Regions from separate parts of the Nocardioides coralli genome, predicted to be linked through region 1. Evidence: predicted binding sites of a transcription regulator. Region 1 holds the regulator's gene; the other holds the start of a gene.

Region 1 (10,898 bases):
GGGGGTCGAGGTCGGGCGGCGAAGTATTCAGTTGTGGGTCTGGGTTGGTCGGGACTGCTCAGCCGACCGGCACGCGGAGGCGGTCGCCGACCTGGATCACGCCGGACTCGAGGCCGTTGAGGCGCTGGATCTGGTGGATCGTGGCATTGACGTCGCCGTCGGTGGTCGCATCGGCGGCGAGGCCGAAGAGGGTGTCGCCCGGCTGGACCTGGACCACCTGGGTGGCCGGCTCGCCGCGCTGCTCGGAGGCGACCGAGCCCGCACCCCACACCATGCCGAGGACCAGCACCGCGAGCAGCCCGGTCGCGAAGACCACCAGCCGGCCGCGGCGCGTCAGCCGGACGGGCGCGGGGCGGGCGGGCCGGGTGGGGCGGCGTACGGGCATCGGGCGGGTGATCGTCATGGTGCTCATCGGGACCTCCTGGGGAAGCGGCGGTCAGCCTGTCGGTCGGTGTTCGGGTCGAAGCCTGACCGAGACCACTGACAAGCCCCCCGGCCGAGGGTCTCGATCAGACGTTCGATCGAACACGTGTACGAGAGTAGAGCAGGTGTTCGAACGAAAGCAAGGACCAGACGAACGCGTGTTCGACAGCGTCAGCGGGCGCGGCGGGCGATGGTGCGCCGGCCCTGCGCGGCCACCAGCCTCATCGCGTGCCGCGACAGCGACGGGGCGACGGCCGCGGTGCGCACGACTCCCCCGCGCCAGCGCGGCACCGAGAGCAGCACGCGACGCGAACCGAGCAGCGAGACCGCGTCGCGGGCGACCTCGTCGGCGGTGAGGACCACGCCGGAGTGGGCGATCCGGGAACCCAGCGAGTCGTGGGTGTGCCCCTCGGTGAGCATCGCGGTGTCGACGACGTCGGGGCACACGGCGTGCACCCGTACGTTGCGTGGCGTCTCGGCGTCGACCGAGGCGGTCAGCGAGACGACGCCGGCCTTGCTGGCGGCGTAGACCCCGAAGCCGGGGACCGGTCCGAGCCCGGCGAGGGAGGCCACGTTGACGATGTCGCCGCCGCCCTTGCCGAAGGCGCCGAGCGCGGCGCGCATCCCCCACATCGTGCCGAGCAGGTTGACCTCGACCAGGCGGCGTACCTGCTCCTCGCTCTGCTCCGTCAGCCGGCCGTCGTCACCGACCCCCGCGTTGTTGAACCACGCCGTCAACGGCGCGTGGTGGAGGGCCGCCTGCGCCGCGGCCTCGTGGTCGGCGGGGTTGCGTACGTCGTGGGTCAGCCCCTCCTCGGCACCGATCTCGGCCGCGGTGTCGGCCGCCGCGGCGCCGTCGATGTCGGTGATGACCACCTGGTGACCACGGGCCACCAGGAGCTCGGCGATGGCGCGGCCGATCCCGCGGGCCCCGCCGGTGACCACGACGCTGCTGTCCATGGGGCGCGAGTCAACCAGACCCCGCTCCCGGGCCGACCGGGAGATCTTCCCGGCCGGTCCGGGAACGGGCCCGATGTGCCGGCGCGCCCGGCGCCGCACGCTCGGGGCATCGACCACACCGCACCTCGAGGAGGACCCCATGACCGCCGTACCCCGCCGCCTGTGGCAGATCGCCGGAGCGCTCGCCCTCGTCCACGTGGCCCTGATCCCGGTGGGCATCGCCCTCCAGGGCGGGCCGCTGTTCGCCGACGGCCGTGAGGGCATCGTCGACTCGTACGCCGAGGGCGACCTGACCCGGTCGTTCACCGGCGGCATGCTGGAGGCCGTCGGCTTCGTGCTCCTCCTGGCCGTCCTGGTCTTCCTCGGCCAGGTGCTGGGCCGCAGCACCGCCGGCGGCCGCTGGGCGGCGCAGACCGGCACCGTCTGCGGCCTCGCCTACGTCGCCGTCACGTTCGCGGTCGGCTTCCCCGCCGGCGCCGCCGCCATGTACGGGGTGCAGCACGGGCTCGACGTCGACGCCGCGTTCGCGATCAACAACGTCCGGCTCTTCGGCTACTTCCTGTCGCTGATGCTGCTCGGCGCCAGCACCCTCGGCTTCGCCGCGGCCGCGCTCGCCGAGCGCGTGCACCCGCGCTGGATCGGCTGGTTCGGCCTGGCGACCGGCGCCCTCCTGGTCGCCTCCACCCCGCTGGCCGGGGTGGGGCACCAGGACTGGGGGACCCTGGTCTGGATGGTCTGGTTCGCCGGCGTCGGCGTGCTGATGATCCGCCACCGCGAGCCGGCCACCACCGCCGCCGCAGATCGCTCCCCCACCGGCGTCGTCGTCGGGCACTCTTGACCCGAGGTGAGGCGATGCGCGGGATCCGGGTCGTGGCGGTGGTGCTGCTGGCCGCCCTCGCGGTCGCGGGCGGCGTCGTCGCCCTCGCCGCCACCGACACCCGCAGCGCCTACGACGGGCTCGCGATCGTCCTCGCCCTGACGGCGTACGCCGCCGTCGCCGTCGCCATCGAGCTCGCCCGGCCGGGACACCCGGTCGGGCGGCTCGTGCTCGTCGGCGCCCTCCTCTGGGGCGTCGGCGAGGGGCTGCTGGCCCTGGGCCTGGCCGGTCTCGAGACCGGTCTCGGCGCCCCGGGCGCGGCCCTGGCGGGCGTGCTCGGCACGGCTTGCCGGGGAGCGGGCTGGCTGCTGCTCGTCCTGGGGCTGCCGCTGCTGTTCCCCGACGGCCGGCCCCCGGGACCCAGGTCGGTCGGGCTCGTCGCAGGATCGATCGCCGCCTTCACGCTCGCCACGCTGGTAGCCCCGACGCCGCTGGAGTCGCGGCTGGACGGGGTCGACAACCCCATCGGCGTACCGGAGTCGGCCCGGGTCGCCGCCGACCTGCTCGCGATCGGCTCGCTCCTGGCGACGTTCGTCGCGCTGGTGGTGGTCGTCCGGTCGCTGGTGGTCCGCTGGCGCACCGGCGCCGAGCTGGAGCGGCAGCAGGTGGCGATCTTCGGCGCCGCGTTCTCGCTGCCGCTGCTCCTGCTGCCCGTGATCTCGACGCCGTGGGCGGCGCCGTGGATGTTCGCGCTGGTGTTGATCCCGACCCCGGTCGCGGTCGGGGTCGCGATGTTCCAGCGCCGGCTCTACGACGTGCAGCGCGCCGCCAACCGCACCCTCACCTACGTCGCGCTCTCGGTCGTCCTCGCCGGGGTGTACGCCGCCGTGGTCGCGGGCGTCGGCGTGGTGCTCGACGACCGGGGGGCTACCTGGCTTCCCTGGGCGGGGGCGGGCGTCGTCGCCGTGGCCTTCGCGCCGGTGCGTGACTGGCTGCAGCAGGGCGTCAACCGGCTGACCTACGGCCGGTGGTCGACACCGGCCGAGGTGCTCGCGGACACCGGACGCCGGCTCGCGGACGCCGCCGACGCGCCGACGCTGCTGCGGTCGCTCACCGACGAGCTCGTGACCGGGCTCGGTCTGGCCCGCGCCGAGATCCACGACGCGTCCGGGCGGGTGCTCGCCGCGTCCGGCCAGCCGGTCGCCACGACCGGGTCGGTACCGCTCACGGCGTACGGCCAGGGCGTGGGGTCGCTCCGCTGGGCTGGGTCGCCGCTGCGGCCGGTGCACCGCTCGCTGCTCCTCGACCTGGCCCACCAGGTCGGCGCCACCGTCCACACCGCCGGCCTCGTCGACTCCCTGCGCCACGCCCGCGAACAGCTGGTGCTCGGCCGCGAGCAGGAGCGCCGGCGGCTGCGCCGCGACCTCCACGACGGGCTGGGCCCCTCCCTCGCCGGGCTCGGGCTGCACGTCGACGCGGCCGCGAACCTGCTCGCCGCCGGGCAATCGCCCGACACCCAGCTCCAGCTGCTGCGCGAGGGCCTGGGCCACACCGTCGCGGAGGTACGCCGGGTGGTCGAGGGCCTCCGGCCGCCGGCGGTCGACGACCTGGGACTGTCCGGGGCGATCGCGGAGCTGGGCCGCGAGCTCACCGGTGGCGCGGGGCTCGACCTGGCGCTCGAGCTGCCCGAGGACCGACCCGCCCTGCCGGCCGCGGTCGAGGTCGCGGCGTACCGCGTCGCCCAGGAGGCGCTCACCAACGTGGTCCGCCACGCCCACGCGGAGCACTGCCGGGTGCGCGTGTGCGTCGAGGCGGCCGAGCTCGTCCTCACCGTCGCCGACGACGGGCACGGCGGGGCGGCGCCCGGCCGGGGTGTCGGGCTGGGCAGCATGGCCGAGCGGGCGCAGGAGATCGGAGGCAGCGTGCAGGTGACCAGCGACACCGCCGGGACGACCGTGGTCGCCCGCTTCCCGGTCCACGAGGCGGTGGGCCCGTGATCGGGGTCCTCGTCGTCGACGACCACCCGCTGTTCCGCAGCGGGCTCGCCGGCCTGCTCGCCACCGTGCCGGACGTCGAGGTCGTCGGCGAGGCGGCCGACGGCGACGCCGCCGTCGCGCAGGCGGTCGCGCTCCGGCCCGACGTGGTGCTGATGGACCTCAACCTGCCGGGTACGCCGGGGCTGGAGGCGACCCGTCGCATCGGCGAGGCCGCGCCGGAGTGTGCGGTGCTCGTGCTGACGATGGTCGCCGACGACGCCAGCGTGGTCGCGGCGCTCCGGGTCGGCGCCCGCGGCTACCTGCGCAAGGAAGCCGGTCAGGACGAGGTGCTGGCCGCGATCCGCACCGTGGCCGCCGGCGGCGCGGTGCTCGGGCCCGGCGTCGCCACCCGGTTGGCCACCGGCGGTGGCCTCGCCGAGACCCTCACGCCCCGCGAGTCGGAGGTGCTCGCCCTGCTCGGCCGCGGGCTCGGCAACGGCGAGATCGCCCGCGAGCTCGGGGTCAGCCTCAAGACGGTCCAGAACCACGTGTCGGCGGTGCTCGGCAAGCTGCAGGTGCGCGACCGGACGCAGGCGGCGTTCCGCGCCCGCGGGCTGGAGTGACCGAGCCGACACGCCGTTCGAACAGGTGTTTGAAGTCCGGGCGGCGGCGTGGCACGCTGCCCTCATGCCGCAGAAGAAGGTCTCGGAGCTGCCCGACGGCCCGCCCGACGCCACCGGGCTCACCCCCCGGCAGCAGAAGGTGCTGGCCACCATCAAGGACTCGATCGAGAAGCGGGGCTACCCGCCCAGCATGCGCGAGATCGGTGAGGCCGTGGGGCTGACCAGCTCCAGCAGCGTCGCCCACCAGCTCAAGACGCTGGAGGAGAAGGGCTTCATCCGCCGCGACCCCAAGCGGCCGCGCGCGCTCGAGGTGTTCCTGCCCGAGGTGATGGCCGCCCGGCGCAGCCTCGGCGGCTTCGAGGAGAGCTCGGTTGACGAGACCGGCATCGGCGACGCCGCCCCGACCGCCACCAACGTGCCGGTGGTCGGCCGGATCGCGGCCGGTGGCCCGATCCTGGCCGAGGAGCGCGTCGAGGACGTCTTCCCGCTGCCCAAGCAGCTCGTCGGCGAGGGCCAGCTGTTCCTGCTCGAGGTCTCCGGTGACTCGATGGTCGACGCCGCGATCTGCCACGGCGACTACGTCGTGATCCGTCAGCAGCCCACCGCCGACAACGGCGACATCGTGGCCGCGATGATCGACGGCGAGGCCACCGTCAAGACGTTCCAGAAGAAGGGCGGCCAGGTCTGGCTGCTCCCCCACAACGAGGCCTACGAGCCGATCGACGGCACCCACGCCACGATCCTCGGCAAGGTCACGGCGGTGCTCCGCCGGGTCTGACGCAGCGCACCTCGACGCCCGGTCCGGCTCCCCCATGGTCGGACCGGGCGTCGCTGCGTCTCTCAGCCGGGCAGCCCGGCCATCCCCTGCAGGCCCTCGCTGACGTAGATCCAGCCGTAGAAGAGGACCGCGAGCGTGCTCAGCACCAACCCGGCGATCGCCGTGCCCGCGCCCTCCCGGGAACGTCGGCCGGCGTTCCCGAGCACCATGGCCGCGACACCGAGCACGAGCGGCAAGCCGCTCCAGAACGCCGGAACGACCACGAGCGCGGCGAGCACGGCCAGCACCAGCGCCGCTCCTCCCTGGCTGTCCCGTCGCAGCGCCCGCGGCACGACCAGGCCGTAGACGATCGCGCCGGCGACGACGATGACAGGCGCGACGGTCGCGACCTCGGCCCAGTCGTGGGCGAAGAGCGTGGTCAGGGTGAGCGCGACGGCACAGGTGGCGGCGCCGATTCCGGCGACGGTGCCGGTCGTGATGGTGGTGCTCGGGGTGCGGGTCAGGGTGGTCATGGTGGGTCCTCTCGTCCGGAGCTGGTTGCACAGCAGTCTTCGGCGTCGGGCACTAGCGGGTCGTCACGCTGCGGAGTGGTTGTCGGGCACGGCCCGGGTGACCCGCAGGTCATCCTCGGGAGTGACTCCCGGGTGGCCCGGCTGGCCCTACCGTGGCGTCATGGACCTGCGCTCCGCCCGCGAGAGGTACGGCGACGCCGTCCTCGCCGTGGTCCTGGCGATGATCGCCGTCGCGGAGGTGGTCGCCTGGGTCGAGGCCGGCCTGGCCACCGCCGTGCTGTGGGCGCTGGTCATGACGCTGCCGCTGGCCCTGCGCCGCCGCAGCCCGCTGGCGTCGTTCGTGCTCGTGATGCTGGGTCTGAACCTGCTGACGGTCGCGCAGCCGGGCTTCGACAACGACTCCTCCGCCCTGGTGATCGCCTTCTTCGTCTCCCTCTACTCACTGGGTCGGCACGCCCGCGGGGTCGAGGCCTGGCTCGGCGGCGTGGCGCTGCTGGTCGTGATGGCGAGGTTCGTGCAGAGCGAGGGTGGGTGGCAGCAGACCGACCTCGGCGACATCGCGTTCCTGCTCGGCTTCGTGGGGGCACCGTGGGCGGCCGGCTTCACGCTGCGACTGCGGCAGGACCGTGAGGCCCAGCTCAACGCGGAGAACGAGGCGCTCCGCCGGGAGCAGGAGCAGGCGGTCGCCGAGGAGCGGGCGCGGATCGCCCGCGAGCTCCACGACGTGGTCGCCCACGCCATCTCGGTCACCGTGCTCCAGGCCCGCGGCGCACGCCGGGCGATGGACGCCGACCCCGAAGCGGTACGCCGGGCCCTGGACGCGATCGAGCAGACCAACGCCGCCGCGCTGGGCGACATGCGCCGACTGCTCGCCGTCCTCCGCGACACCGAGCCCGACGGCTTGCACACCGCCGACGGCGACCGGGCGCCGCAGCCCTCGCTGGCCCACCTCGACCGGCTCGTCGACCACGTCCGCGACAGCGGCGTACCCGTCGACGTCGAGGTCACCGGCACCCGGCGCGACCTGCCGCCCGGCGTCGACCTCTCGGCCTACCGGATCGTCCAGGAGGCGCTGACCAACGTGCTCAAGCACGCCGCCGACGCGCGGGCCACCGTGCGGCTCGACTACTCCGCGGACGAGCTGGTCGTCACCGTGTCCGACGACGGCATCCCCGGCCCGCTCGGGGCCCCCCGCGGCGGCCACGGCCTGATCGGGATCCGCGAGCGCGTCTCGGTGGTCGGGGGCGCCGTCGAGGCCGGGCCCGGACCCGACGGCGGGTACCGGATCCGGGCCCGCCTGCCCTACGCACTGGAGCTCACGTGACCGACCCCGCGACGATCCGGGTGCTGCTGGCCGACGACCAGCCGCTGGTGCGCACCGGCCTGCGGATGATCCTCGGCACCGAGCCCGACCTCGAGGTGGTCGGCGAGGCCGCCGACGGTCGGGCCGCGATCGACGCCTGTGCCGAGCTCGCCCCCGACGTCGTCCTCATGGACGTCCGGATGCCCGGCGTCGACGGCATCGAGGCGACCCGCGCCGTCACCGCGCTCCCCGACCCGCCCCGGGTCCTGGTGCTGACGACCTTCGACCTCGACGAAGTGGTGTACGACGCGCTGCGGGCCGGTGCCAGCGGCTTCCTGCTCAAGGACGCGCCCGAGGAGCGGCTCGTGACCGCGATCCGGGTCGTGGCCGAGGGTGGCTCGCTCTTCGCGCCGTCGGTCACCCGGCGCCTCATCGCGGAGTTCTCCCAGCGGGCCCCGCGCAGCACGGTCGACCTGGGCGCCCTGACCGAGCGGGAGCAGGAGGTGCTGCGGCTGGTCGCCCGGGGCCGTTCCAACGCCGAGATCGCCGGCGAGCTGTTCGTCTCCGAGAACACCGTGAAGACCCACGTCGCCCGGGTGCTGATGAAGCTCGGCGTCCGCGACCGCGTGCAGGCGGTCGTGCTCGCCTACGAGTCCGGGCTGGTGCGGCCCGCGACGTAGCCGCCCGCGTGAATGCGCCGTGAACGGTCGGTGACGTCGTCAGCGTCACGCGTCACCGGGCAGCCGGCCCGTCGTTGGAACCTCACGTGAGCACTCCCGCCCTGCCCCGCCGCACCGTCCTCGCGACCGGCGCGACCGCCGCCGGCGTCTCGGCCGTCGGCCTGCCCACGACCGCCGCGGCCCGTCGCGGCGGCCGCCGCGACCGCGTCTTCGCCCACGGTGTCGCCTCCGGCGACCCGCTCCCCGACGCCGTCCTGATCTGGACCCGCGTCACCCCGACCGCGCAGGCCACCCCCGGCAGCGGCCGCGGCCCGCGGATCGAGGTCGGCTGGGAGGTCGCCACCGACCCGAGGTTCCGCGACGTCGTCCGCAGCGGCACGTTCGCCACTGGCCGGGGCCGCGACCACACCGTCAAGGTCGACGTGACCGGGCTCGACCCCGACACCTGGTACTTCTACCGGTTCACCTGGGACGGCGTGCGCAGCCCGGTCGGCCGCACCCGCACCGCCCCGGCCGACGGCGCCGCGGCCGAGCGGCTCCGGGTCGGCGTCGTCTCGTGCTCCCACTGGGAGGCGGGCCACTTCGCGGCGTACCGCCACCTCGCCGACCGAGACGACCTCGATGCGGTGCTCCACCTCGGCGACTACCTCTACGAGTACGGCGCCGACGAGTCGGCCGTGCGCCAGCACCACCCGGCCCACGAGATCGTCAGCCTCGGCGACTACCGGCAGCGCCACGCGCTGCACAAGAGCGACCCGCACCTCGCGGCCCTGCACGCCCGGGTGCCGTTCGTGGTGACCTGGGACGACCACGAGGTCACCAACGACAGCTGGAAGGACGGCGCCGAGAACCACGACGAGGGCGAGGGTGGCTACCGGCGGCGTCGCGCCCGGGCCCACCGGGCCTACGACGAGTGGATGCCGGTGCGGATGAACGGCACCGCCGACCTGCGCGACGGGTCCCGGCTCTTCCGCCGGCTGCGCTGGGGGGCCCTCGCGGAGATCTCCATGCTCGACCTGCGGACCTACCGGGACAAGATGGTCGAGACCGCAGCGCCGTTCCCGGCGCCGCAGGTGCAGGCCGAGGCCGACGACCCCGACCGCACCATCACCGGGGTGCAGCAGATGGCCTGGCTCAAGGACTCCGTCGTCCGCGACAGCGCCCAGTGGAAGCTGATCGGCAACTCGGTGATGATCGCGCCGCTGTCGATGGCGCAGCTGCCCGAGGACACCGTGAGGCTGATCGACCAGGTGACCGGCGAGCACCCCTCCGACGGGGCCCCCTTCAACACCGACCAGTGGGACGGCTACACCGCCGACCGCCGCGAGCTCTTCGCCCACATCGCCGACCACGAGGTCACCGACACCGTCTTCCTCACCGGCGACATCCACTCGGGCTGGGCCAGCGACCTGCCGCTGGACCCCGGCGCCTACCCGCTCGGCGGCACCGCCGGCGTGGAGTTCGTCTGCACCTCGGTGACCTCCGACAACATCGACGACATCACCGGCGCACCCCCGCGGACCGCCACCCGCGCGATCGAGGCCGGGCTGATGGCCAACAACCGGCACATCAAGTACGTCAACTTCGACGACCACGGCTACTCGGTGCTCGACGTCACCCCGGAGCGGGCACAGATGGACTACTTCGTCGTCGAGGACAAGACTGACCCCGACACCGGCGTGCACCACGACGCCTCGTGGTTCACCGCGGCCGGCTCGGGTGTCGTGACGTCAGCGGAGGGACCCGTCACGTGAGCACGCCTGTTCTGCCCCGTCGTACCGTCCTGGCCACGGGAGCCACCGCCGCGGGCGCCGCGGCCGTCGGGCTCCCCCACGGAGCCACCGCCGCGAGCGAACGCCGCCGCGACACCGTCTTCGCCCACGGCGTCGCCTCCGGCGACCCGCGGCCCCGCTCGGTCGTGATCTGGACCCGAGTCACCCCGACCGCCCAGGCCAGCCCCGGCAGCGGCCGCGGCCCCCGGGTTCAGGTGCTGTGGGAGGTGGCGACCGACCGGGCCTTCGCCAACGTCGTACGCCGCGGCAGCTTCGCCACCGGCCCCGGCCGCGACCACACCGTCAAGGTCGACGTCACCGGCCTGAAGCCGGCTCGCTGGTACCACTACCGCTTCACGTGGGACGGCGTGCACAGCCAGGTCGGCCGCACCCGGACCGCGCCCGGGCGACGCGCCAGGCCGGGCAACCTGCGCTTCGGCGTCGTCTCGTGCGCCAACCTGCAGGCCGGCTGGTTCAGCGTCTACCGCCACCTCGCCGACCGCGACGACCTGCACGGCGTGCTCCACCTCGGCGACTACCTCTACGAGTACGCGCCCGGCCAGTACGGCTACGGCAAGGACGACGAGGACGTCCGGCCGCACGACCCGCCGCGCGAGATGGTCTCGCTGTCGGACTACCGGCGGCGCCACGCCCAGTACAAGACCGACCCCGACGCGCAGCGGCTGCACGCGAAGTACCCCTGGATCATCACCTGGGACGACCACGAGGTCACCAACGACCAGTGGCGCGACGGCGCCGAGAACCACGACGCCAGCGAGGGGAGCTACCGGCGGCGCCGGGCCCGCGCCCACCGCGCCTTCGACGAGTGGATGCCGGTCCGGATGGACGGCACCGCCGACCTGCGCGACGGCACCCGGCTCTTCCGGCGGCTCGCCTTCGGCCGGCTCGCCGAGATCTCGATGCTCGACCTGCGGACCTACCGCGACAAGCAGGTCGAGCAGGCCGCCCCGCCGGCGCCCGAGCCGGACGGCGAGGTCAGCGACCCCGACCGGACCATCACCGGAGCGCCCCAGCGCCGCTGGCTGCTCGGCGC
Region 2 (10,898 bases), 1.4 Mb from region 1:
TTCCGGCGAGCGCTTGATCTCGTCCATGCGGCGCTTGGTCTCCGCCAGCCGCTCGGTCGCGTCGGTGAGGCCCGACGGGAGGAGCAGCAGCACGAGGGTGAACCGGTTGCCCAGCTCCCGCGGGAGCGGCACGTGGGCCGGCCGCAGGTTCACCGGGATCATGGTCGGGATGTCGCGGGTGCGGCCCTCGTGGGAGAGCTGGTAGCGCTCCAGCGAACCTGCCAGCGCCGAGACCAGCACGTCGTTGACGGTGGCGTCGGAGGCCCGCGCGATGTCCTTGACCAGCTGCAGGTCGACCGGGTCAGACCAGACCGCCCGCTTGCGCTCGCCGGCCGCGCCGGCCAGCGACGACTCGGGGTTGCGGGTCAGCAGCAGCTTGCGGACGACGCCCAGGCCGCTCAGGGCGGTACGGATCGCGGCCACGACCCCCGCGCGGACACGGGACGGCCGCACGAGTCCGGGCACCTCGGGGACGACCCGCCGGGCGACCTGGATGAGCTCGCCGACCCCGTGGTGCCGGGCGCCGCCCTCGTCCGCGGCATCGACGTCGGCGTCGGCGGCGGCGTCGGTCAGCGAGAGCAGGACCTGGGTCAGCGCGATCCCGTCGGCGAGGGCGTGGTGCAGACGGACGTAGATGGCGGTCCCCTCGGCGAGACCCTCGACGAGGTGGATCTCCCAGAGGGGGCGGTCGCGTGGCAGGGGTGTGCCGAAGAACCCGGCGACGTACTCCTGCAGGGCTGCGGAGTCGCCCGGAGCGGGGAGGCGTGCCTCGCGGATATGGGCGGCGACGTCGAGGTCGGGGACGTCCTGCCAGCGGGCCCGCGACCAGCGGTGGCGCGGGGTCGTGGGGCGCCGGGAGAAGACCGGGTACGCGTCGACCAGCCGGCGTTGGATCACCCGGTGCAGCCGCTCCCGGTCGACCGGTCCCTCGAGGAACAGGACGCACTCGATGACCATCAGGTTCTGCGGGCGGTCCATGTTCAGCCAGATGGCGTCGACGGGGTTGACGCGGTGCTCCCTCACCGGGTCAGCCTGTCACGGGCGCGCAAGCGCGATGGCCGCTCGGGGCGGGTGCGGCCCTCAGCGGCGGCTCACGGACGGTCGTTCGCGTCGGGAAGGATGCGGTCCGGCTGGATCCTGACCCAGGTGCGTCCGAGGTCGTCCGAGATCCGCAGCTCACCGAGGTCCCCGGTGTGGCCCTCGGGTCGTGGGGGCCAGCAGGTGAGGAAGCGGCCGACCAGGTCCCCCAACCGGCAGTCCTCCTCCGTACGGCGCACCGTGCTCCAGTCCGGGCCGTCACTGACGTAGAGAGCGCCACCGCCGCCGAGGCCGACCAACGTGTCGTCGGACGTCGTGGTCCACGACCGATTCCGTTCCTCACCCGTGGGCAGCCTCTCCACGACGGTGAGGTTCTCGGGGAACCACTCGGTGACGCCCTTGCGCTGCTCGCCACCCGTGAGCACCCCGATCCGCTCCAGGGGCCTCCCCATCACACTGTCGGACGCCGCGTACAGCTCATCCCCGCGTCGGAGGGCTGTCGCATCCCACGGGTCCATGAACTGGTTCCAGGAGCGCCCCCCGTCGACGGACCAGGTGCCGGTGATGTGCGCCGACTCCCTCCAGAGGATCGACCTGCCCGGGTCCCAGGCGCCGTCCCACGACGCCCTGGTCTGCAGTCGCTGGAGGTTCCCGGTCCGCGGATCCACCTGGCAGGCACCCGGAGTGCCCGGAGGGCAGAACACGTGGAGCGCCCCCCGCTGTCGATCAGCCGTCGCAGCCACCAGACGCGTCGAGCGCAGGCGACCACGGTGGATCACCAACGCGGGTGCCTGCTCGGTTCGCGGCCTGCCCGTGCAGTTCGAGCCGTCCAGGTAGAAGCCGGCGCGCGTCGGTTCGACGGCGCGTTCGCCGTCCGCGAGCAACCACGCGCGCACCTCGCTCGTCTCGAGGCCGCTCTGCCACGCCTCGCGGGGCGCAAACGTGAGGGCGACGGGGTAGCGACACCGAAAGAGATCGCGATCGCGAAGGCCCTCGAGCCGCCACCACACGAGCATGTCGCCGTTCTCGCTCAGGTGGACCGAGGTGGGTCGCACGTCCGACCTCGACAGCAACGTCATCGCCGCCTCGGTACCGGCGACCGGCTGCGTCACGCGCAACAGGTCCTCGGCGCTGGCACTCTCATGACCGGAACCAGGAGTCTGGTCACCCCCGGGCGACGACCCGGATCCGGTGCACGCGCCGAGCAGCAGTGCGGCCCCGAGTGCGGCGGCAACACGTCCGCGTGCCGCCGCTGCAAGTGACGTCCCAGGTCGGTGAGCCACGGCCGCCTCCTGCGCGAGAACCGACAGGAGAAATGCTACGACCGGACGGGCTCGAGAGGGAGTCCGCGGAGCGCCGGGATCATGGGCGGCATCTCCGGAGAGGGGTGGGGGCGACCCCCGCCCGACGCACGACGGCTCCGCCCGGATGGGCGGAGCCGTGAGTGAGTGAGTGGAGCTGCGGGGAATCGAACCCCGGTCCTCGAGCGTCGATCCAGGTCTTCTCCGGGTGCAGTCAGTGATGTCGCATTTCTCGGCCCCGGCGCTCGCACTGACACGTCGCCGACAGGCCCAGTCAGGAAAGAGTCCCGCTCATCCCTCCTGACAGGAGATGAGCAGCAAGTCCTCTAGATGAGGCCTGGGTCCGGGACGAGGACGGATGCCCGGTCAGACCCTTCGATCACCGCTCAGGCGGCGAGAGCGAAGTCGTTGCGCTCAGAGTTGGCAACTATGGTTTCCAGCGATCGTTTACGAGATGACGCTGGCTTCTCGACCCGCTTCCCCTGGAACTAACGTCCCAAGTCGAAACCGATCAGCCCCTGTGGAGTTATCAACCGTTGCAGTCTACGGGGGAACGGTGACAGCTGCATGTTCATTCCCACCCACCCCGCCGTCCACAGGGGTCACGGCGGGGGTGTCGCACCGGCGCTCGCCTCGTTAGATTCGGCGGAGTCCTCTCGGGAAGGCACGCGATGTCCGTACGACGTCTCTTCGCAACGGTCGCAGCGGTGGTGCTGCTCGCCGGTGGCTGCAGCGACGAGCCGGAGCCGCGGTTCGAGGAGCCGGCATCGACCCCGTCGCCCACCCAGTCCGCGAGCCCTCAGGCGCAGACGCCGGAGGAGTTCATCCGGGAATGGGTGCGTCTCGACCGCGAGATGCAGACGACCGGCGACACCACGGCATATCTATCAGTCAGTCGCGAATGCCGGCCGTGCCGAGCAGTTGCGGAGCGCGTGGAGACGATCTTCGAGAACGGCGGCCGGGTCGAAACGAAAGGTTGGGCAGTCGACAAGATCGAGAGTCTGCCTACCAAGGGCTGGTACCGGATGGAGGGGTCGGCGACGACAGTAGTAATCGTGGAAGAGGCTGGCGCCGATGAGAAGCGGCTCCCTGGAGGACCTATCACCTACGACTTCGTCGTTAGGGCTGACGACCAGGGGTGGCAGTTGGTCGACCTGCTGGAAGTGGCGTGATGCGCCTTCTCTTCGCTGCCGCCGTAGCCATATGCAGTGCCTTCGCCCTGCCACCCGCGCATGCATCGAGCAGCTGCGGGGCAACGTCGACGCTCTACTCCAGCGTTGCGGAGTGCGTCCGAGAGCGCGACTCCGTTGAAGACCTCTACGCCCAGGCGTCCACGAGTCGCTACACGTACTCGCTCGAGTCGCGGTGCAAGCCGGGGCAGGCGGGCTGTGGTCGAGACGAGCGGATCTGTGTCGACGAGTCCGGGAGGCCGGGCACCTGGTACGTCCTCGTCCGCACGACGGAGTCGACCGGCGCAACCACCCGCATGGGGATCGTCTGCCTGACGCCGGCCGACGAGCGGGGGCTGGCGGTGATCACGCCGGGCATGGTGAAGCGCGAGTTCGAGCAGCTGGCCTGGCCCGGCGCCGAGCTGGCGGTGCAGCCGCCCGACGGCCAGACGTTGGTCAACTTCGACACCAACTTCTTCACCGACAACACCGAACCGACCACGCAGACCGTCACGCTGCTGGGCCAGCAGGTGACCATCGAGGCGCGCCCGACCTCCTACACCTGGCACTTCGGCGACGGCGACTCCCGCACGACCACGAGCCCGGGCGCCGCCTACCCGGCGCTTGACGTCACCCACGGCTACGCCGACACCGGCCGCGTCAGCCCGAGCGTCGACACGACCTACCAGGGTCGCTACCGCGTCAACGGCGACAGCTGGCAGACCATCCCGGGTTCGCTGACCGTCGACGGTCGGGCCGTGTCGCTCCTCGTGCGGTCGGCGAGCCCCCGCCTGGTGGGGAGCTACGGGGACTGAAGCGCCGCGGCGGCGAGCCCACAGGTGTCCACAGGCGGGGTTCGGTCCCCGTTGTGCACACCCACAGCGGAGGGCATGGCTCTCGATCACCTGTTCGAATAGCGTGGGTGGCATGTCATCGGTCCTCGAGCTCGACGCCCTCGCCAGCGGCCACCCCGCCGCGGTCGTGGCGGCGGTCCACGAGGCCTTGGACACTGCCGTCGTCGAGGGCATCGCGGACGGCGAGTACGCCGGAGTCATCCGTGAGCTGGCGCGGGCCCGGTCGCGGCTCCACGCGCTGGAGCTGAAGCTGGTCGCGGCGGCGACGAAGGCGCGCGTACCCCAGCAGTCCGGCGCTCGCTCGACGGGGGCATGGGTGGCCCAGCAGACCCGCACCAGCGGCGCCCAGGCAGCCCGGGAGGCGGGCCTCGCCCACGACCTCCACCACAAGCTCCCCGCCACCGCCACCGCCTTCGGCGCTGGGGCGGTCTCGGCCGAGCATGCAGGGGTGATCGCCCACGCCGTCGGCCACCTGCCCCGCACCCTCACGCCCGCCCAGCGGGAGACGGTCGAGCGAGACCTGGTGGCCAAGGCGGCGCGGCTGGACCCCCAGCAGCTGCGCCGGGCCGCCCGCCGCGCCCTGGCCGCCGTCGAACCCGACCCCGCCACCGTCGACGCCCATGAGAACGCCCAGCTGGTCGAGGAGGAGTCCGCGGCCTGGGCTCGCACCCGGTTCACCCTCCACGACAACGGCGACGGCACCAGCACCGGCCACTTCACCGTGCCCACCCTGGCCGCCACCATCCTCAAGAAGGCCGTCGACCAGCTCGCCTCACCCCGCCGCGGCCGGCTCGGCGCCACTACCGCCCAGGCCGGGCGCTCGCCCTCCCCGGCCGCCGAGGGGTTCGACTGGGCACGCCGCCACGGCGAAGCCTTCACCAGCCTGCTGGAGCGGCTGCCCACCGACCACCTCCACCGCAAGGTCGCCGCCACCGTCATCGTCACCCTCGACGCCGACACCCTCACCGGCCGGCTCAAGGCCGCCGGCCTCGACACCGGCGACCTCGTCTCCGCCGCCGAGGCCCGCCGCCTGGCCTGCCAGGCCGGCATCCTGCCCGCCGTCCTCGACGGCGCCTCCCAGCTGCTCGACCTCGGCCGCCGCAACCGCTTCTTCACCGACACCCAGGCCACCGCCGGCGCCCTCCACCACACCAGCTGCGCCGCCGACGGCTGCGACGTCCCCTACGCCTGGACCGAGCTCCACCACCGACAACCCTGGAGCCACGGCGGCACCACCGACCTCGACCAGATGATCCCCCTCTGCGGCTTCCACCACCGCCGCATCCACGACCCCGGCCACCTCCACCGCCGACTACCCGACGGGTCGATCCGGTTCAGCCGCCGGACGTAGACCAGCCGAGCCTCGCAACGCCGTTCTCCCACAGCACCGCCCGCAGCCAGTCCTCGCCGAGGTCGAGCCGCTCGAGCGCGTCCAGCTGGTGGGTGTAGGGGTACGGGATGTTCGGGAAGTCCGAGCCCAGCCACACCCGGCCCGCGAGGCCCAGGTCGCGGAGACGCGGGAGCAGCGCGGGCGGGTACGCCGCACCCATCTCGTCGAAGAAGTCGGTGAACGCCATGGTGGTGTCGAGTCCGACGTGCTCGTGGCGTTCCGCGAGCGACAGGAATTCCTCGTACTCAGGGGCACCGGCATGGGCGATCACCAACGGCAGCCGCGGGTGGCGCTGCAACAGCTCGGCCACGGGATCCGGCCCGGTGAACTCGGTGCCGACCGGACCGCTTCCCGCGTGGATCACCACCGGGACGTCCGCGTCGGCGACCTGCCCCCACACCTCGTCGAGGAGGGGTTCGCGGACGTCGAAGGCCCCCACCTGCACGTGCACCTTGAACAGCTCGGTGCCCGCAGCGATCCGCTTGGCGACGTACGTCGCGGCCTCCGGCTCCGGGTAGAAGGTGGCGCAGCGCAGCGCCTCCGGTACCCGGTCGGCGAACTCGGCGGTCCAGTCGTTGAGGAACTCCGCCATGCCGGGCCGGTGCGCGTAGGCGAGGGCGGAGAAGTGCCGGACCCCGAGGTCGCGCAGCACCTCGACCAGAGCGTCGTCGGTGTCGCGGTAGTGGAGCGGCCAGGTGCGGCCGATCAACGGGCCCGCGGCATCGAACTGCGCCCGGACCTTCGCCATCACCCGCGGCGGCAGGAAGTGGGTGTGGAGGTCGAAGAGGCCGGGGAGGCCCAGGGTCTCGACGAGCTCGACCTGCGGGATCTCCTCACTCATCCATGCCCTTGAGCCTGCGGCCCAGCGCCTGCTCCTTCTCCCGGTTGGCCTGGCGTGCGGCGAGGGTGTGCCGCTTGTCGAACTCCTTCTTGCCGCGCGCGACGGCGATCTCGACCTTGGCCCGGCCGTCCTTGAAGTAGAGCGAGAGCGGCACCAGCGTGAAGCCCTTCTCCGACACCTTCCGCTCGATCCGGGCGATCTCGGTGCGGTGGAGCAGCAGCTTGCGCTTGCGGCGCGCGGAGTGGTTGGTCCACGTGCCCTGGGCGTACTCGGGGATGTGCACGTTGTGGAGCCAGACCTCGCCGCCGTCGACGTCGGCGAAGCCGTCGACCAGCGAGGCACGCCCCTGCCGCAGCGACTTCACCTCGGTGCCGACCAGGACCAGGCCGCACTCGTAGGTGTCGTCGATGTGGTAGTCGTGGCGCGCCTTCTTGTTCTGGGCGATCAGCTTGCGCGACTGCTCGTCGCCCTGCTTGCCGCCCGAGGTCTTCTTGGCCATTCGGCGATTCTCTCAGCCGGCCGCAACTGGTTTCACATCCAGTTCATCGGGTCCACGGGGCGACCGTTGACCAGCACCATGAAGTGCAGGTGGCAGGCGGTCGACCAGCCGGTCGCGCCGGCGTACCCGACCACCTGGCCACGCGCGACCCGGGCACCACGCCCGACGGCGTAGCGCGACAGGTGGTTGTAGACCACCGTGACGTTCTTGCCGTTGACGGTCCCGACGTTGAGGTAGAGCCGGTTGCCGTAGACCGAGGAGTAGTGAGTCGACAGCACCGTGCCGCCGGCCGAGGCGTACATCGGGGTGCCGCAGTAGGCGCGGAAGTCGGTGCCGTTGTGCAGGCCGTAGTAGCCGTAGATCGGGTGGGTCCGGTAGCCGTAGCCGGAGGTGACGATGCCCGGGACCGGCCGGTTGAGGAAGCCGCCGGTGGCTCCGTTGTAGCCGCCGCTGCGGGCCTGCTGCGCGATCAGCTCGCGGATCCGCTGCTCCTCGGCACGCAGCTTGGCGAGGTCGGCGCGGTCCTGGGCGCGGGCGCGGGAAGCGGCCCGGGTGGCCACGCGCTGCTCGTCGACGACCTCGCGGACCCGGGCGCGCGCCTCCCTGGCCTCGACGGTGAGCTCCCGCATCAGCACGAGGTGGTCGGCCGCCTCCTGGCGGCGCTTCTCGACCTCGGCCTCGGCGGCCTCCATCTGCTCCTGGCGCACCTGCAGCAGCACCTCGGCGGCACGGAGCTGGTCGTAGGCACGGGTCTCTCGACCCAGCATCACGCTCTGCCCCTCCTGGGTCCACGTGAGCTCGGCGGGACTGCGGGCGCTGAGCATGCTGGAGAACGCCTGCAGCTCCGGGTCGCCCTCCTGGTAGATCGTGGTCACGAGGTCGGTGACGGACTCCCGCTGCGAGGCGACGTCCTGCTTGCCGCGGGCGAGGTCGGCCTCGGCCTGGGCGAGACGGGCACGTGCCTGGGCGAGCTTCTCACGCATCTCACGGTCGCGCTCCTGAGCCTCGGCGAGGCGCACCTTGGTGCGCTCGAGGTGGTCGCGGGCCGCGGTCAGGTCGGCGCGGGCGGCACTGAGCCGGTCGAGGGCATCGCGCAGCCGGGAGCTGGAGACCTCGAGCTCGCGCTCGCCCTTCTTGATCTGGCTCTGCACGTTGCGCTGCTTGTCCCGGAGGTCGTCAGCAAAGGCCAACGGGATGCTCAGCGCGCCCAGTGCCAACGAGCTCGCGACTCCGGCCACGAGCAGGCGGCGACGGGCGGTACGGGGGAAGAAGCGCACCGGATCTGCCTTCGACGTTCGGGGAAGTAACCCCTCGAAGGTAGCCGAGCAGGATCAGACTTTGAGGTATTTCCGGGTAAGTACGAGTGTCGGGAGCAGCGTCAGCACGGGCCCGAGGACGGCGACCACACCCATGGCGTAGATGAACTCCTCCAGCCCGACCCACGGGATGAAGCCCACGAAGTCGGTGAGGCTCTGGTTGACGCCGAACCACATGAAGGCACCGATGGCGGCGCCCGTGAGCCCGACGCCGATCAGCGCGGTGACCACGGCCTCGAGCAGGAACGGCAGCGCGATGTAGACCGTCGAGGCACCGACGAGCCGCATGATGCCGATCTCCTTGCGCCGGGCGAGCGCCGCGAGCCGGATGGTGTTGGCCACCAGCAGCAGGGCGGCCACGACGAGGAACGCCGCGATGGCGAGCGCGCCCCACTGCATGGCCTCGATGCCGCGGAGGATCGGACCGACCACGGCGCGCTGGTCACGCACCGAGCCGACGCCGTCGAGACCGCGGACGGCGCTGAGGATGCCCTGGTACTCGTCGGGGTCCTCCAGCGTGATCCAGATCGACTTGGCCATGTCGTCGGCGGTGGCGGCGGCGTTGCGCCCCTCGAACCGCTCCGGCCCGAAGAGCTCCTTCACCTTCGAGAAGGCCTCTTCCTTGGACTCGACGTACCAGCTGGCGACCTCGGGGTTCTCCTCGACCACCTTCTCGATGGCCTGCTGCTGGGCGTCGGTCACCTCGGTGGGGCAGGCGGGGTTCTCGTCGTTGTCGCGGCACAGGAAGACGGTGACCTGGAGCTCGTTGCCCCACTGGTCGCCGGCCTTCACGGCCTGCTGGTTGAGCAGCACGCCGAGGCCCACCAGGGTCAGCGACACGAAGAGCGTCAGGATCACGGCCAGGTGCATCGACAGGTTGCGACGCAGGCCCTGGCCGAGCTCGGAGAAGACGTAACGCAGCTGCATGGGGGTGGGGACTCCTGGGTCGGGGGGTCAGTGCTGGAAGCCGTAGACGCCCTGCGCCTGGTCGCGCACGACGTGGCCGCCCTCCAGCTCGATCACGCGCTTGCGCATCTGGTCGACGATGCCGGAGTCGTGGGTGGCCATCACCACGGTGGTGCCGGTGCGGTTGATGCGGTCCAGCAGCTTCATGATCCCGACGGACGTGGCCGGGTCGAGGTTTCCGGTCGGCTCGTCGGCGATGAGGATCATCGGCCGGTTGACGAAGGCGCGGGCCACAGCGACGCGCTGCTGCTCGCCGCCGGAGAGCTCGTCGGGCATCCGGTCGCCCTTGCCGTCGAGGCCGACCAGCTCGAGCGTCTCGGGCACGAGGGACTTGATCTCCGAGGCGCCCTTGCCGATCACCTGCAGCGCGAAGGCGACGTTCTCGGAGACGGTCTTGTTGGGCAGCAGCCGGAAGTCCTGGAAGACGGTACCGATCTGGCGGCGCAGCCGCGGCACCTTCCAGCCGGCGAGCCGGTTGATCTCCTTGCCGGCGACGTAGACGCGGCCGGAGGTGGGGCGGGACTCGCGCAGCACGAGGCGCAGGAAGGTGGACTTGCCCGAGCCGGAGGCGCCGACGAGGAAGACGAACTCGCCCTTCTCGACGTCGACCGTCACGTTGTCGAGGGCGGGGGCGCCCTGACCGGGGTAGGTCTTGACGACCTTCTCGAAGCGAATCACCGGGTCGAGAGTAGTCGAGCCGTCCTCGCGCCAGCCAACCGCGGGCGCCGTGGCGTGGCACAGTGACCGCATGCGACGGCGTGGCGTCGGGGCGGCCCTGCTGGCCGGGGTGGTCGGCCTCACCGGCTGCACCGCGGCCGAGGAGCCGCCAGCGAAGACCAGCACGCCTGCTCCGGAGCCGACCACGCTCGCGTCGTACGACGCGCGGGGGGTGACGGTGGTCCGCGGCCCGTTCTGCGACCGGGTCTCCCCCACCGCCCTGGAGCACGCCCTCGGGGAGATGCCCGAGGGTCACCGGAGCTGGGAGAACGGCGACCGGCTGCGGCTGCCGGACGGGACTCGCGACCGGGTGCAGGAGTACGGCTGCAGCTGGACCGGTCCGGACGGCACCCGGGCCGCCGCGTGGGTGTTCGCACCTCCGGTGACGCCGAAGCGGGCGAGGACGCTCGTGCGCGAGGCGACCGGCCCGGAGTGCTCGACCACGGGCGGCGGCGACTTCGGCGACCCGTCGGTGGCCACCACCTGCACTGACGCGGGGGTCACGCAGTGGGCCCACCGCGGGCTCTTCGGCGACGCCTGGCTCAGCTGCACCCTGGAGCCCGGCAGCGACACGAGTGATGAGACGAGCGACGAGACGAGCGGCGAGGCGGGCGGCGAGTCGAGCGTCGAGGAACGTGCCAGTGCGTGGTGCGTGGCGGTGCTGGAGGCAGCGCGGGCCTGACCGGCTGCTCTACTCGAAGGTCCTCAGACCGCGGCGGCCTTGTCGGCCCCGGCCCGCCAGCGGATGCCGGCCTCGAGGAAGTCGTCGAGCTCGCCGTCGAAGACCGCCTGCGGGTTGCCGGTCTC

What was found. Region 1 encodes LexA, which represses DNA repair genes until DNA is damaged. Its sites were predicted from a motif close to TCGAACANNTGTTCGA; they were not measured.
Region 2: the regulator LexA is predicted to act here: its motif matches at 4,406-4,421, upstream of K6T13_RS13180 (HNH endonuclease signature motif containing protein).

Annotation. Positions count from the first base shown of each region.
Region 1 is NZ_CP082273.1:583,881-594,778, reverse strand. It holds gene K6T13_RS02990 (LysM peptidoglycan-binding domain-containing protein) at 59-412, opposite strand; gene K6T13_RS02985 (SDR family NAD(P)-dependent oxidoreductase) at 595-1,383, opposite strand; gene K6T13_RS02980 (DUF4386 family protein) at 1,523-2,221, shown strand; gene K6T13_RS02975 (sensor histidine kinase) at 2,236-4,197, shown strand; gene K6T13_RS02970 (response regulator) at 4,194-4,799, shown strand; gene lexA (transcriptional repressor LexA) at 4,864-5,577, shown strand; gene K6T13_RS02960 (hypothetical protein) at 5,640-6,089, opposite strand; gene K6T13_RS02955 (sensor histidine kinase) at 6,250-7,413, shown strand; gene K6T13_RS02950 (response regulator) at 7,410-8,072, shown strand; gene K6T13_RS02945 (alkaline phosphatase D family protein) at 8,159-9,826, shown strand; gene K6T13_RS02940 (alkaline phosphatase D family protein) at 9,823-10,898, shown strand, end outside.
Region 2 is NZ_CP082273.1:2,697,671-2,708,568, forward strand. It holds gene K6T13_RS13155 (wax ester/triacylglycerol synthase family O-acyltransferase) at 1-1,023, opposite strand, end outside; gene K6T13_RS13160 (hypothetical protein) at 1,092-2,150, opposite strand; RNA gene ssrA (transfer-messenger RNA) at 2,489-2,858, opposite strand; gene K6T13_RS13170 (hypothetical protein) at 3,047-3,511, shown strand; gene K6T13_RS13175 (PKD domain-containing protein) at 3,826-4,323, shown strand; gene K6T13_RS13180 (HNH endonuclease signature motif containing protein) at 4,436-5,713, shown strand; gene K6T13_RS13185 (amidohydrolase family protein) at 5,697-6,593, opposite strand; gene smpB (SsrA-binding protein SmpB) at 6,586-7,092, opposite strand; gene K6T13_RS13195 (M23 family metallopeptidase) at 7,125-8,369, opposite strand; gene ftsX (permease-like cell division protein FtsX) at 8,424-9,335, opposite strand; gene ftsE (cell division ATP-binding protein FtsE) at 9,363-10,052, opposite strand; gene K6T13_RS13210 (hypothetical protein) at 10,123-10,773, shown strand; gene prfB (peptide chain release factor 2) at 10,797-10,898, opposite strand, start outside.